Regions from separate parts of the Azospirillum sp. ST 5-10 genome, predicted to be linked through region 1. Evidence: predicted binding sites of a transcription regulator. Region 1 holds the regulator's gene; each other region holds the start of a gene.
The links. The regulator PhoB, encoded in region 1, activates phosphate uptake and scavenging genes when phosphate is short. The targets are predictions, from matches to a motif close to TNTCATAAAACTGTCA.

Region 1 (3,268 bases):
CACTACGCGCTGGTGATGGCCAGCGCCGCCGCCGCCACCAACCGCCGGGTCACCCTGTTCTTCACCGGCCGGGCGCTGCGCGCGCTGGTGCACGAGCACGAGCCGGGCGTGCTGGGCTGGCACGACCTGGACGCCGCCGACGACGGCAGCCGGCCGCTCGAGCGCGACCGCTACTTCGCCAAGCAGGGCCTCGCCACCTTCGAGGAGCTGCTGGGCGCCTGCGTCGCCCTGGGCGTCACGGTGATGGCCTGCGAGATGGGCCTCAAGGCGCTGGGGCTGCCGGCCGAGCGCGCCCGCCTGCGCGACGACGTGCCGGTGCAGCGCGGCGGCGTGGTGACCTTCCTGAACGAGGTCACCCCCGGCGGCGCCACCCTGTTCGTGTGATCCCTCTGTCCGTGCGAGCCATGACCGACCCCGCCGTGCTCCACGCCGCCAACCGCTTCGAGGCGGTGGCCGCCGCCGCCCTCGACGGCGTCCCCCATGACGCGGACCTCCGCCGCCTGGTGGCCGAGACGCGGGCCCGCGGGCCCGCCTTCACCGGCCAGGTGGCGCACGCCCTGACGATGATGATCGGCTGGATCGCGGAGGACGACGCCGTCCGCTTCGCCCCCAAGATCGCGATCCTCAATGAGGCGGTGGTCGCGTTGGTGGGAAAACCAGATGAATAAATTAGAAGATCGGAAGATTATAAGAATGAAAGAATGATTTCTCGCCCAATCCTTCGATCTTCCGATCTTCGATTTTCATATCAGCACGTCACGTGGACTTCATGTCGAGAGCGTAGCCGGCGGAGCGGACGGTGCGGATGAGGTCGCTCTCCGTCTCCTCGTTCAGCGCCTTGCGCAGGCGGCGGATGTGGACGTCGACGGTGCGCGGCTCGACGTAGACGTCGTGCCCCCACACCACGTCGAGGAGCTGTTCGCGCGAGAACACCCGGCCGGGGTGCTGCATGAAGTGGCGCAGCAGCCGGAACTCGGTGGGGCCGAGATGGACGTCGCGGTTGTTGCGGCGCACCCGGTGGGCCGCCAGGTCCATCACCACGTCGCCGAAGCGCAGCGTCTCCTCCGCCAGTCCCGGGGCGGCGCGGCGCAGCACGGCGCGCATGCGGGCCACCAGCTCGGTCGGCGAGAAGGGCTTGGCGATGTAGTCGTCGGCGCCGGAGTTGAGGCCGCGCACCCGGTCGGCCTCCTCGCCGCGGGCGGTCAGCATGATGATCGGGATGTCCCGGGTCTTGGGATTGCGGCGCATCTGCCGGCACACCTCGATTCCCGACATCAGCGGCAGCATCCAGTCCAGCAGCACGATGTGCGGCGTCTGCTCGTTGGCGAGCAGCAGGGCCTCCTCGCCGTCGCCGGCGGAGATCGCCCGGAACCCCTCCTTCTCCAGATTGTACTTCAGCAAGGTGACGATGTCGGCTTCGTCCTCGACCACGAGGACCAGCGGCTTCAACGCCGAATTCATGACTCCCCCACCGTGTCGGCGCCCCTCTTGCGCCCGCGTCTGCTCAAGCATCGCCGTCCGCCTCCGGCGTCACCACCGCGAAGCTGCTGGCGTCGCTCTTCGGTCGTTCCATCATCAGCGGCTCGCCGACGACGAGGAAATGGATCGTCTCCGCCACGTTGGTGGCGTGGTCGCCGATCCGTTCGAGATTCTTCGCCATGAACAGCAGGTGCGTGCACGGCGTGATGTTGCGCGGGTCCTCCATCATGTAGGTGAGGACCTCGCGGAACAGGCTGGTGTAGAGGTCGTCGAGCTCCTCGTCGCGCTGCCAGGCGGCGATCGCCTTCTCGACGTCGCGCTCGATGTAGGCGTCGAGCACGTCCTTCATGATCTCCTCGACCAGCCGGCCCATGCGCGGCAGCGCCGCCGCCGGGCGCACCGTCGGCACCTGGGCGAGCGCCAGCGACCGCTTGGCGATGTTGGCGGCGTAGTCGCCGATGCGCTCCAGGTCGGCGGCGATCTTGAGGGCCGAGACGATCTCCCGCAGGTCCTGCGCCATGGGCTGGCGCAGGGCGAGCAGGCGGATCGCCTCCTGGTCGATCTCGCGTTCGTACTCGTCCAGGCGCAGGTCGGCCTGCATGACCTGGGCGGCGAGGCCGACGTCGCGCCGCGCCACCGCCTTCACCGAGGAGCCGACCTGCGCCTCCGCGACCCCGCCCATCTGGGTCACGAGGTTGGACAGGCGCTGCAGTTCCTGGGCGAAGGAACGGACGATGTGCTCGTTGCTCATGGCGTTCCCCCCATCCGGACGCGTTCGACCGCGCCGGCGCCGATCAGCCGTAGCGACCGGTTATGTAGCCCTGGGTGCGCTCGTCGCGCGGGTTGGTGAAGATCTCCTCGGTGTCGTCGCACTCCACCATGTCGCCGAGGTGGAAGAACGCCGTCTTCTGCGAGACGCGCGCCGCCTGCTGCATGTTGTGGGTGACGATGACGATCGTGTAGTTCTCGCGCAGCTCGTCGATCAGCTCCTCGATGTGCGCGGTGGCGATCGGGTCGAGGGCCGAGCAGGGCTCGTCCATCAGGATCACCTCCGGGCTGACGGCGATGGCGCGGGCGATGCACAGGCGCTGCTGCTGGCCGCCGGACAGGCCGGTGCCGGGCTCGCGCAGGCGGTCCTTCACCTCGTTCCACAGGCCGGCGCGCTGCAGCGAGGTCTGGACGATCTCGTCCATCTCGTCGCGGTGGGTGGCCAGGCCGTGGATCTTGGGGCCGTAGGAGATGTTGTCGTAGATCGACTTCGGGAACGGGTTCGGCTTCTGGAACACCATGCCGACCCGCGCGCGCAGCTGCACGGCGTCGATCCGCTTGCCGTAGACGTCCTCGCCGTCGAGGGCGATCAGCCCTTCGACCCGGCAGTTCTCGATGGTGTCGTTCATGCGGTTGAGGCAGCGCAGGAACGTCGACTTGCCGCATCCCGAGGGGCCGATCAGCGCCAGCACCCGGTTCTCCAGGATCTCGATGTTGATCCCCTTGAGCGCCTGCTTGGCGCCGTAGAAGACCTTGACGTCCCGGGCCACCATCTTGGCGCCGGGGGTGGCGGCGGCGGGCGCGGCCACGGCCGGGGACGCCTGAACGTTGGTCTGGATGTTCATCGGGTTACCACCGCCTCTCGAATTTCTTGCGCAGGATGACCGCGACGGCGTTCATCGCGATGAGGAAGCCCAGCAGGACCAGGATCGCCGCCGAGGTGCGCTCGACGAAGGCGCGTTCCGGGCTGTCGGCCCACATGAAGATCTGCACGGGCAGCACCGTGGCGCTGTCGGTGAAG
Region 2 (3,268 bases), on a different contig from region 1:
CCCCTTCGACCATTACCGGCTGCCCCGCCCCGGCGAGACGTTCCTGCACGTCGGCGCCTTCCTGCTGGAGGGCCGCAGCGACGCCCAGAAGGAGGACCTCGCCGTGCGCCTGCGGGCGGCGCTGGCGGGCATCCTGCCGGACGTCACCAGCATCAGCGTCGACGTCCGCGACATGAACCCCGTGGCCTACAAGAAGCGGCTGCTGCCGTCCGGCGATTGAGGGCCGGCGCCTGAAGGCCGGCGCCTGAAGGTGGCGATTGAGGGCCGGCTCGGCCGCACCATCTTGATGGTCATGACGGACTCGAACTGGCTCGGCCCGGCCGGGCGGATCGCCTACACCGCCGGGCAGGCGGCGCGGGTGGCGTGGTTCTTCGGGCAGTACGCGCTGGCGGCACGGCTCAGCGGGCCGGCGCTGCCGGCCGCCCGCCGGCCGGCCGGCGTCACGGTGCCCGACCGCGGCGCCATCCTCCGGGGGCTGCGGGCGCTGCTGGCGCGCGACCTCGCCAACATCGAGGCGGGCTATTACCGCATGCCCCACGACCTGCTGCCGGGGCCGCGCCGGGTGCTGGCCGACGCGGCCGCCTTCTTCGCCGACCTGCCGGCGGTGGCGCGGCGCCGGCGCGGCCGGATCGGCCGCGAGGTGCGCGCGGCGCCGCCGCCGGGGTCGGAGCGGCTGCCGGCCTACTACCGCCAGAACTTCCATTTCCAGACCGACGGCTATCTCTCGGCCGAGAGTGCGCGCCTCTACGACCATCAGGTCGAGGTGCTGTTCGGCGGCGGCGCCGACGCCATGCGCCGCCAGGCCCTGGTGCCGATCCACCAGCACCTGAGGGAGCGCCGGCAGGCCGACTGCCGGCTGCTCGACGTGGCCGCCGGCACGGGGCGCTTCCTCACCTTCGTAAAGGACAACCATCCGCGCCTGGACGCCACCGCGCTGGACCTCTCGCACGCCTATCTGGCCGAGGCGCGGCGCCGGCTGGCGCCGTGGGCGCGCAGCACCCGGGTGGTGCAGGCCCTGGCCGAGGCCATGCCGCTGCCCGATTCCAGCCAGGACGTGGTGACCTGCGTCTACCTGTTCCACGAGCTGCCGCGCCGGGTGCGCGCCGCGGTGGCGGCGGAGATCGCCCGCGTCCTCAAGCCCGACGGCATCGCCGTCTTCGTCGACAGCCTGCAGACCGGCGACGACCCGGCCATGGACGGGCTGCTGCGCCTGTTCCCGCTGGCCTTCCACGAGCCCTACTTCGCGGACTACGCGGCCGGCGACCTGCCGGCGCTGTTCGCCGCGGCCGGCCTGACGGTGCGGTCGTGCGAGCTGGCCTTTCTGTCGAAAGTGATCGTTCTTGCCAAGACCGGCGCTTCGTGATGGAATCGTCCGTCGGCGAAATCCTCGCCGCGATCAGGGCTGTAACATAACTGTCATATTACTGAAACATTCCTTGCGCGCCGGCTGCCCTCCGGCGCCCACCACAGACGTCGGCCGGCGGAACCGCAGACCCGGTGACCGCATTCCCTTCCCACGAGACATCGTTTCAGGGCGCCGACCGGAACCATCATGACCGACCAAGCCGACACCAACCGCGAAACCGAACTCAAGCTGAGCGTCCGCCCGGGGGACCTGGAGGCGTTGCGCCGCGCTCCGGCCCTGTCCGGCCGCGGCCGCGGCCGGGCCACGACCCAGGCGCTGGAGAGCGTCTATTTCGACACGCCCGACCGCGCCCTGTCGAAGCGCCGGGTGAGCCTGCGCGTGCGCAAGCAGGGCGACGCCTACGTGCAGACCGTGAAGTCGGCGCCGTCGCCCGAATCGGGGCTGACCCGCGGCGAGTGGGAGGTGCCGGTCGACGGCCCCGGCCTCGACCTGTCGCGCTTCGTCGACGGCGAGGCGCTGGCGCAGCTGGAGGGCATCGACCCGGCGGCGCTGGTCCCGGTGTTCGAGGCGCACATCCGGCGCACCGCGCGCGTGCTGAACGGCGCGGGCGGATCGCCGGCGCGGGTCGAGGTCGCCTTCGACGAGGGCGAGATCCGCGTGCCCGGCGGCCCGTCCCTGGCGGTGGCCGAGGTGGAGCTGGAGCTGAAGGGCGGCGACAGCGCCGTCCTGTTCGAGCTGGCGGGCGAGCTGGCCAAGGTGGCGCCGCTGCGGCTGGAGACGCGCACCAAGGCGGCGCGCGGCTTCGCCCTGGCCGACGGCACGGCGGACGGGCCGGTGAAGGCGGAGAAGGTGGAGCTCGACCGCGAGGTCACGGTCGAGGGGGCGCTGGGCCGCATCGTGCGCAGCTGCCTCAACCACGTCGCCGTCAACGAGGCGTGCACCCTGCGCGGCGACGATCCCGAGGGGGTGCACCAGATGCGGGTGGCGCTGCGCCGCCTGCGCTCGGCGCTGGCGCTGTTCCGGCCGTTCCTGCCGGCCGACCAGTACGACTGGCTGGTGGGCGAGGTGAAGTGGCTGGGCTCGGTGCTCGGCCCGGCCCGCGACTGGGACGTCTTCCTGACCGAGCTGTTCGCCCCGGTGCGCGACGGCTTCGCCGACGCGAACGGCCACGGCCAGCCGCTCCTCGCCGACCTCGACGTGCTGGAGGCGGCGGTGCGGGCGAAGCGGGAGACGGCCTACGCCGGGGTGCGCGAGGCGATCCTGTCCGACCGCTACTCCGCCTTCCAGCTCCGCCTGGCGGCGTGGCTGGAATCCCAGGGCTGGCGCGCCCAGCCGGTCAGCGAACGGTCGGCCCGGCTGTTCCGCCCGGTGGTCGACCTCGCCGACGAGCTGCTGGCCAAGCGCCACCGCAAGGCCCGCAAGGCCGGCCGCGGCTTCGAGGACCTGTCGGTCGACGAGCGCCACCAGCTGCGCATCGCGCTGAAGAAGCTGCGCTACGCCACCGAGTTCTTCCGCACCCTCTACGACGACAAGGCGGCGCGGCGCTACACCCAGGAGCTGTCGGCCTTCCAGGACTCCCTGGGCCACCTGAACGACGTGGCGACGGCGACCCGGCTGATGCACGGGCTGCACGAGGACGGCAGCCCCGTGGCACCCGGCGAGGCGCGGGCCGCCGGCCTCGTCATCGGCTGGCACGCCCGCGGCATCACCGCCCTCGAACCCCACCTCCAGCGATCCTGGGAGGGCTTCGCCGCGGCGAAACCCTTCTGGTCAAGGCCGCCCCGGACGGCGTAACCTCTTCGGACCATGCGCACAATCCTCGTCGCCAACATCAAGGGCGGGTGTGGCAAGACCACCATCGCCACCCACCTCGCCGCGGCCTACGCGTGCGCCGGGCACGCC
Region 3 (3,268 bases), on a different contig from region 1:
CGGCTGGCCGTCGCCGAGGCGCCGGCGGGCGTGCCGGGCAAGAAGCCGACGCCCAAGCCGCAGTGACGGTCAGGCGTCGCGCTTGCGCAGCGCGGCGAACCCGGCCTGCGACTTCAGACGGCTGCCCCGCAGCTCGCCGCCCCGCTCCAGGATCGGGTAGGCGACCGCGGCGGCGTGGGCGTTGATCCGCTTGAGGTCGCGCATCACGTCGAGGAACAGCGCGCTCTCCTCGATGCCCTCGCCGCCGTCGCGGCGGATGCGCTCGAGATGGCCTTCGGCGGCGGCCCGCTCGAGCTGGCGGACGGCGTCCTTCTCGCCGACGAGCTGGCGGGCCAGCCGCAGATCCTCGGAGATGAAGATGCCGAGCGCGGTGCGCAGGTTGTCGAGCGTGCGCCGGTGCAGCGTCTCGACCGCCTGCAGGTCGTCGGGCGGCAGGCGCAGGCGGTGGCGGGCCTTCTTGGCGGCGAGGTCCATCAGGTTCTTGTCGATGATGTCGCCGATGTGCTCCAGGTTGATGGCGACGGCGAGGATCTCGCCGGCGCGCCGGCCGTCCGCCTCGTCGAGATGCTCGCGCCCCAGCTTCACCAGATAGAGCTTGATGGCGGTGTGCAGCCGGTCGACTGCGTCGTCCATCCGGCTCACCTCCGCCAGCGCGCGCTCGTCGTCGCCGCGCAGGACGTCGAGGCTGCGGCGCAGCATCTCCTCCACCAGGTCGCCCAGGCGCAGCGTCTCGCGCACCGCGCAGGCGAGCGCCTCCGACGGCGATTCCAGCGCCGATTCGTCGAGATGCCGGGGGCCGACACCCTCGTCGGCGGTCTCCGGGTCGGGCAGCGCACGGGCCGCGAGGCCCGCCGCCACCCCGGTGAGCGGCAGGAATCCCACGGCCAGGACCGCGTTGAAGGCGACATGGAACAGCACCACCGCCTCGGCGTCGGCCGGCCCGTCCAGCCACAGCGCCGCCGCCGGCAGCGCCAGCAGCACGCCGACGCCGCGCATGGCGAGATTGCCGAGGGGCACGCGCCGCGCCGCCGCCCCCTCCTTCAGGGTCGCCAGGACCGCCGGCACCGCGCCGCCGAGATTCGCGCCGAGGACCAGCGCCGCCGCACCGTCCAGGTCGAGCAGCCCGCTGCCCGCCAGCGAGGCGACGAGAAGCACCATGGCGAGGCTGGAATGCAGCAGCACGGTGACCGCCGCGGCGACCAGGACGGCGATCAGCGGTTCCCCGGCGAGTGCGGAGAGCAGGGCATGGATCAGTTCGGACCCGCGGATCGGCAGGGTGGCCTCGCCGAGCAGCCGCAGGGCCAGCAGGGCCAGCCCGACGCCGACCAGCGTCCGCGCCGCGGCGCGGCGCTGGCGGCTGCCTTCGCCGGTCGCGAACAGGACGCCGCCCAGCAGGACGAGGCCGGGCGACAGCCAGTGCAGGTCGAGCGACAGCAGCCGCGCCACCACCGCCGTGCCGACGTCGGCCCCCAGCATCACCGCCAGGGCGGCGGCGGTGCTCATCAGGCCGCGACCGGCCGTGGCCGCCGCCATCAGGGCGGTCGCCGTGCTGCTCTGCAGCGCCAGGGTCACCACGGTGCCGGCGGCGAAGGCGAAGAGGCGGTTGCGCGTGCCCAGCCCCACCCAGCGCCGCAGGTCGGCGCCGAGGGCCCGGAACACGCCGGTGCGGACCAGCCGCAATCCCCACAGGAGCAGGGCGACGGCGCCGCAGATGTCGACCAGGACGAGAGTCGGGGAGATGGCGGTTCTCCGGCGTCAGGAACGCTGTCACGAAACCGTAACATTCCTGGCGCGCTTCCGATCCCTCCCCTTTCGTCGGATCGGCCGCCGTCCGAACGGCGCAGGTCAGTGAAGCGTCGTCGACGGCGGGTGATGGGTGGCGACCGGCAGCGCGGCGCGCACCGGCGCCGCGCCCCGCCGGTCGGGAACCCGCAGGCCGCAGGCCAGCAGTTCCGTCGCCAGGGCCCGCAGCGCCGGACCGGCCAGACGGGCGCCGGCGGGCGGCAGCAGGGCGCGGGTCAGGAACAGCGCGGCCGCCCCTTCCCCGGCCTGATGGAGGGCCAGGACGTCGAGCAGCAGGCGCTCGTGATCGCCGAGCGCCGGACATTGCGGGCCATGGACGGTGATCGTCGTCCCCGGTCCCACGGCGGCGATCAGCAGCGTCATCGCACTGTCGAGGGCCGGCACCGCCGGGGCCGCCATGGCCTGGCGGAACGCCGCGTCGATGGCGGGCAGCAGGGGGGTCCCCGTGCAGGCGCCGGCGACCCACGTCCGCACACCCCACAGCACCAGCCGCTCCGCCGGGGTCAGGACGGCCTGGGCGGCGGTTTCGCCGATGCGGGCGGCGGTCACGGGACGGACCTCGCCAGGACCGGCGGCGCGGCACCGCCCCCGGCGGCGTCCGGGACGACGGCCGCTCCGTCGCCGCCCTGCAGGACGGGCAGGCTGAGGCCGGCCCGGGCCAGCGCCCGGGCGAAGCTGCGCAGCGGCCCGCGCACCCGGCGGCAGGCATCGGCCGTGAGGAGCGGCCGCAGGACCATCAGCACGTCGACGGCGTCGTCGCCCTGGGCCAGGGCCACGGCGTCGACCAGCCGGACCTCGTCGGCGGTGAGCCAGGGCGAATGGACCGGCGCCAGCGCGACGGCGCGCCGCGAGCCGTCGGCGACGGCCGACATCAGCGCGTCGAGGGGAGCCACGGCGTCCGCCCCGCCGATCTTGTCGAAGGCCGTGCCGAAGCGGCGCACGGCGTTGGGGTCGCCGACGTCGGCGGCCAGCCACAGCCGCATCGTCCAGACGACGAAGCGGGTCGCGAACGCCAGCTCCTCCCAGGGCAGCGGGGCCGGCACGACGGGCGGGCCGGCGAGCGCGGCGGTGGCGGCGGTGGTCATGGGGCGGTGCCTCCGGTCGTCGGAACGCTCAGTCAATGAGATTGCGAGTCGTTCTCATCTTTTCGACTCCCTACATGACCGAGGGGCCCGCGTCAATGGCGTATTTGCGAATGCGAGTGACTCGCGCCAATGCCCGGGTGGGCGGCAGGGCCTCGACGGGGCGTTACGGCCCGAAGGGGACGTTCGGGCCATAACGTTGATGCGTCACCAATTGTACTTCAACGTGGCGAGAACCTTCCGCCGGTCGCCGTAATAGACCGTGCCGTAGTAGTCGGTGGACACGTACTTCTTGTCGAACAGGTTGGTGGCGTTGACCGCCGCGCTGACGTGGTCGGTGATCTTGTAGTCCACGCCGGCGTCGAAGACGGTGTAGGAGTCGA

Region 2: ACSBPG_RS10900 (CHAD domain-containing protein) is a predicted target of PhoB. The motif match lies at 1,404-1,419, and genes of this name have one in related genera.
Region 3: ACSBPG_RS29005 (Na/Pi cotransporter family protein) is a predicted target of PhoB. The motif match lies at 1,766-1,781, and genes of this name have one in related genera.

What each region holds. Positions count from the first base shown of each region.
Region 1 is NZ_JBPJSP010000001.1:196,250-199,517, forward strand. Features, by position in the region: gene ACSBPG_RS00965 (DsrE family protein) at 1-384, shown strand, start outside; gene ACSBPG_RS00970 (hypothetical protein) at 405-668, shown strand; gene phoB (phosphate regulon transcriptional regulator PhoB) at 757-1,461, opposite strand; gene phoU (phosphate signaling complex protein PhoU) at 1,505-2,230, opposite strand; gene pstB (phosphate ABC transporter ATP-binding protein PstB) at 2,274-3,020, opposite strand; gene pstA (phosphate ABC transporter permease PstA) at 3,097-3,268, opposite strand, start outside.
Region 2 is NZ_JBPJSP010000007.1:148,351-151,618, forward strand. Features, by position in the region: gene ACSBPG_RS10890 (5-carboxymethyl-2-hydroxymuconate Delta-isomerase) at 1-220, shown strand, start outside; gene ACSBPG_RS10895 (class I SAM-dependent methyltransferase) at 293-1,363, shown strand; gene ACSBPG_RS10900 (CHAD domain-containing protein) at 1,553-3,160, shown strand; gene ACSBPG_RS10905 (AAA family ATPase) at 3,173-3,268, shown strand, end outside.
Region 3 is NZ_JBPJSP010000041.1:23,052-26,319, forward strand. Features, by position in the region: gene ACSBPG_RS29000 (DUF4142 domain-containing protein) at 1-66, shown strand, start outside; gene ACSBPG_RS29005 (Na/Pi cotransporter family protein) at 70-1,740, opposite strand; gene ACSBPG_RS29010 (hypothetical protein) at 1,846-2,352, opposite strand; gene ACSBPG_RS29015 (hypothetical protein) at 2,349-2,888, opposite strand; gene ACSBPG_RS29020 (TonB-dependent siderophore receptor) at 3,093-3,268, opposite strand, start outside.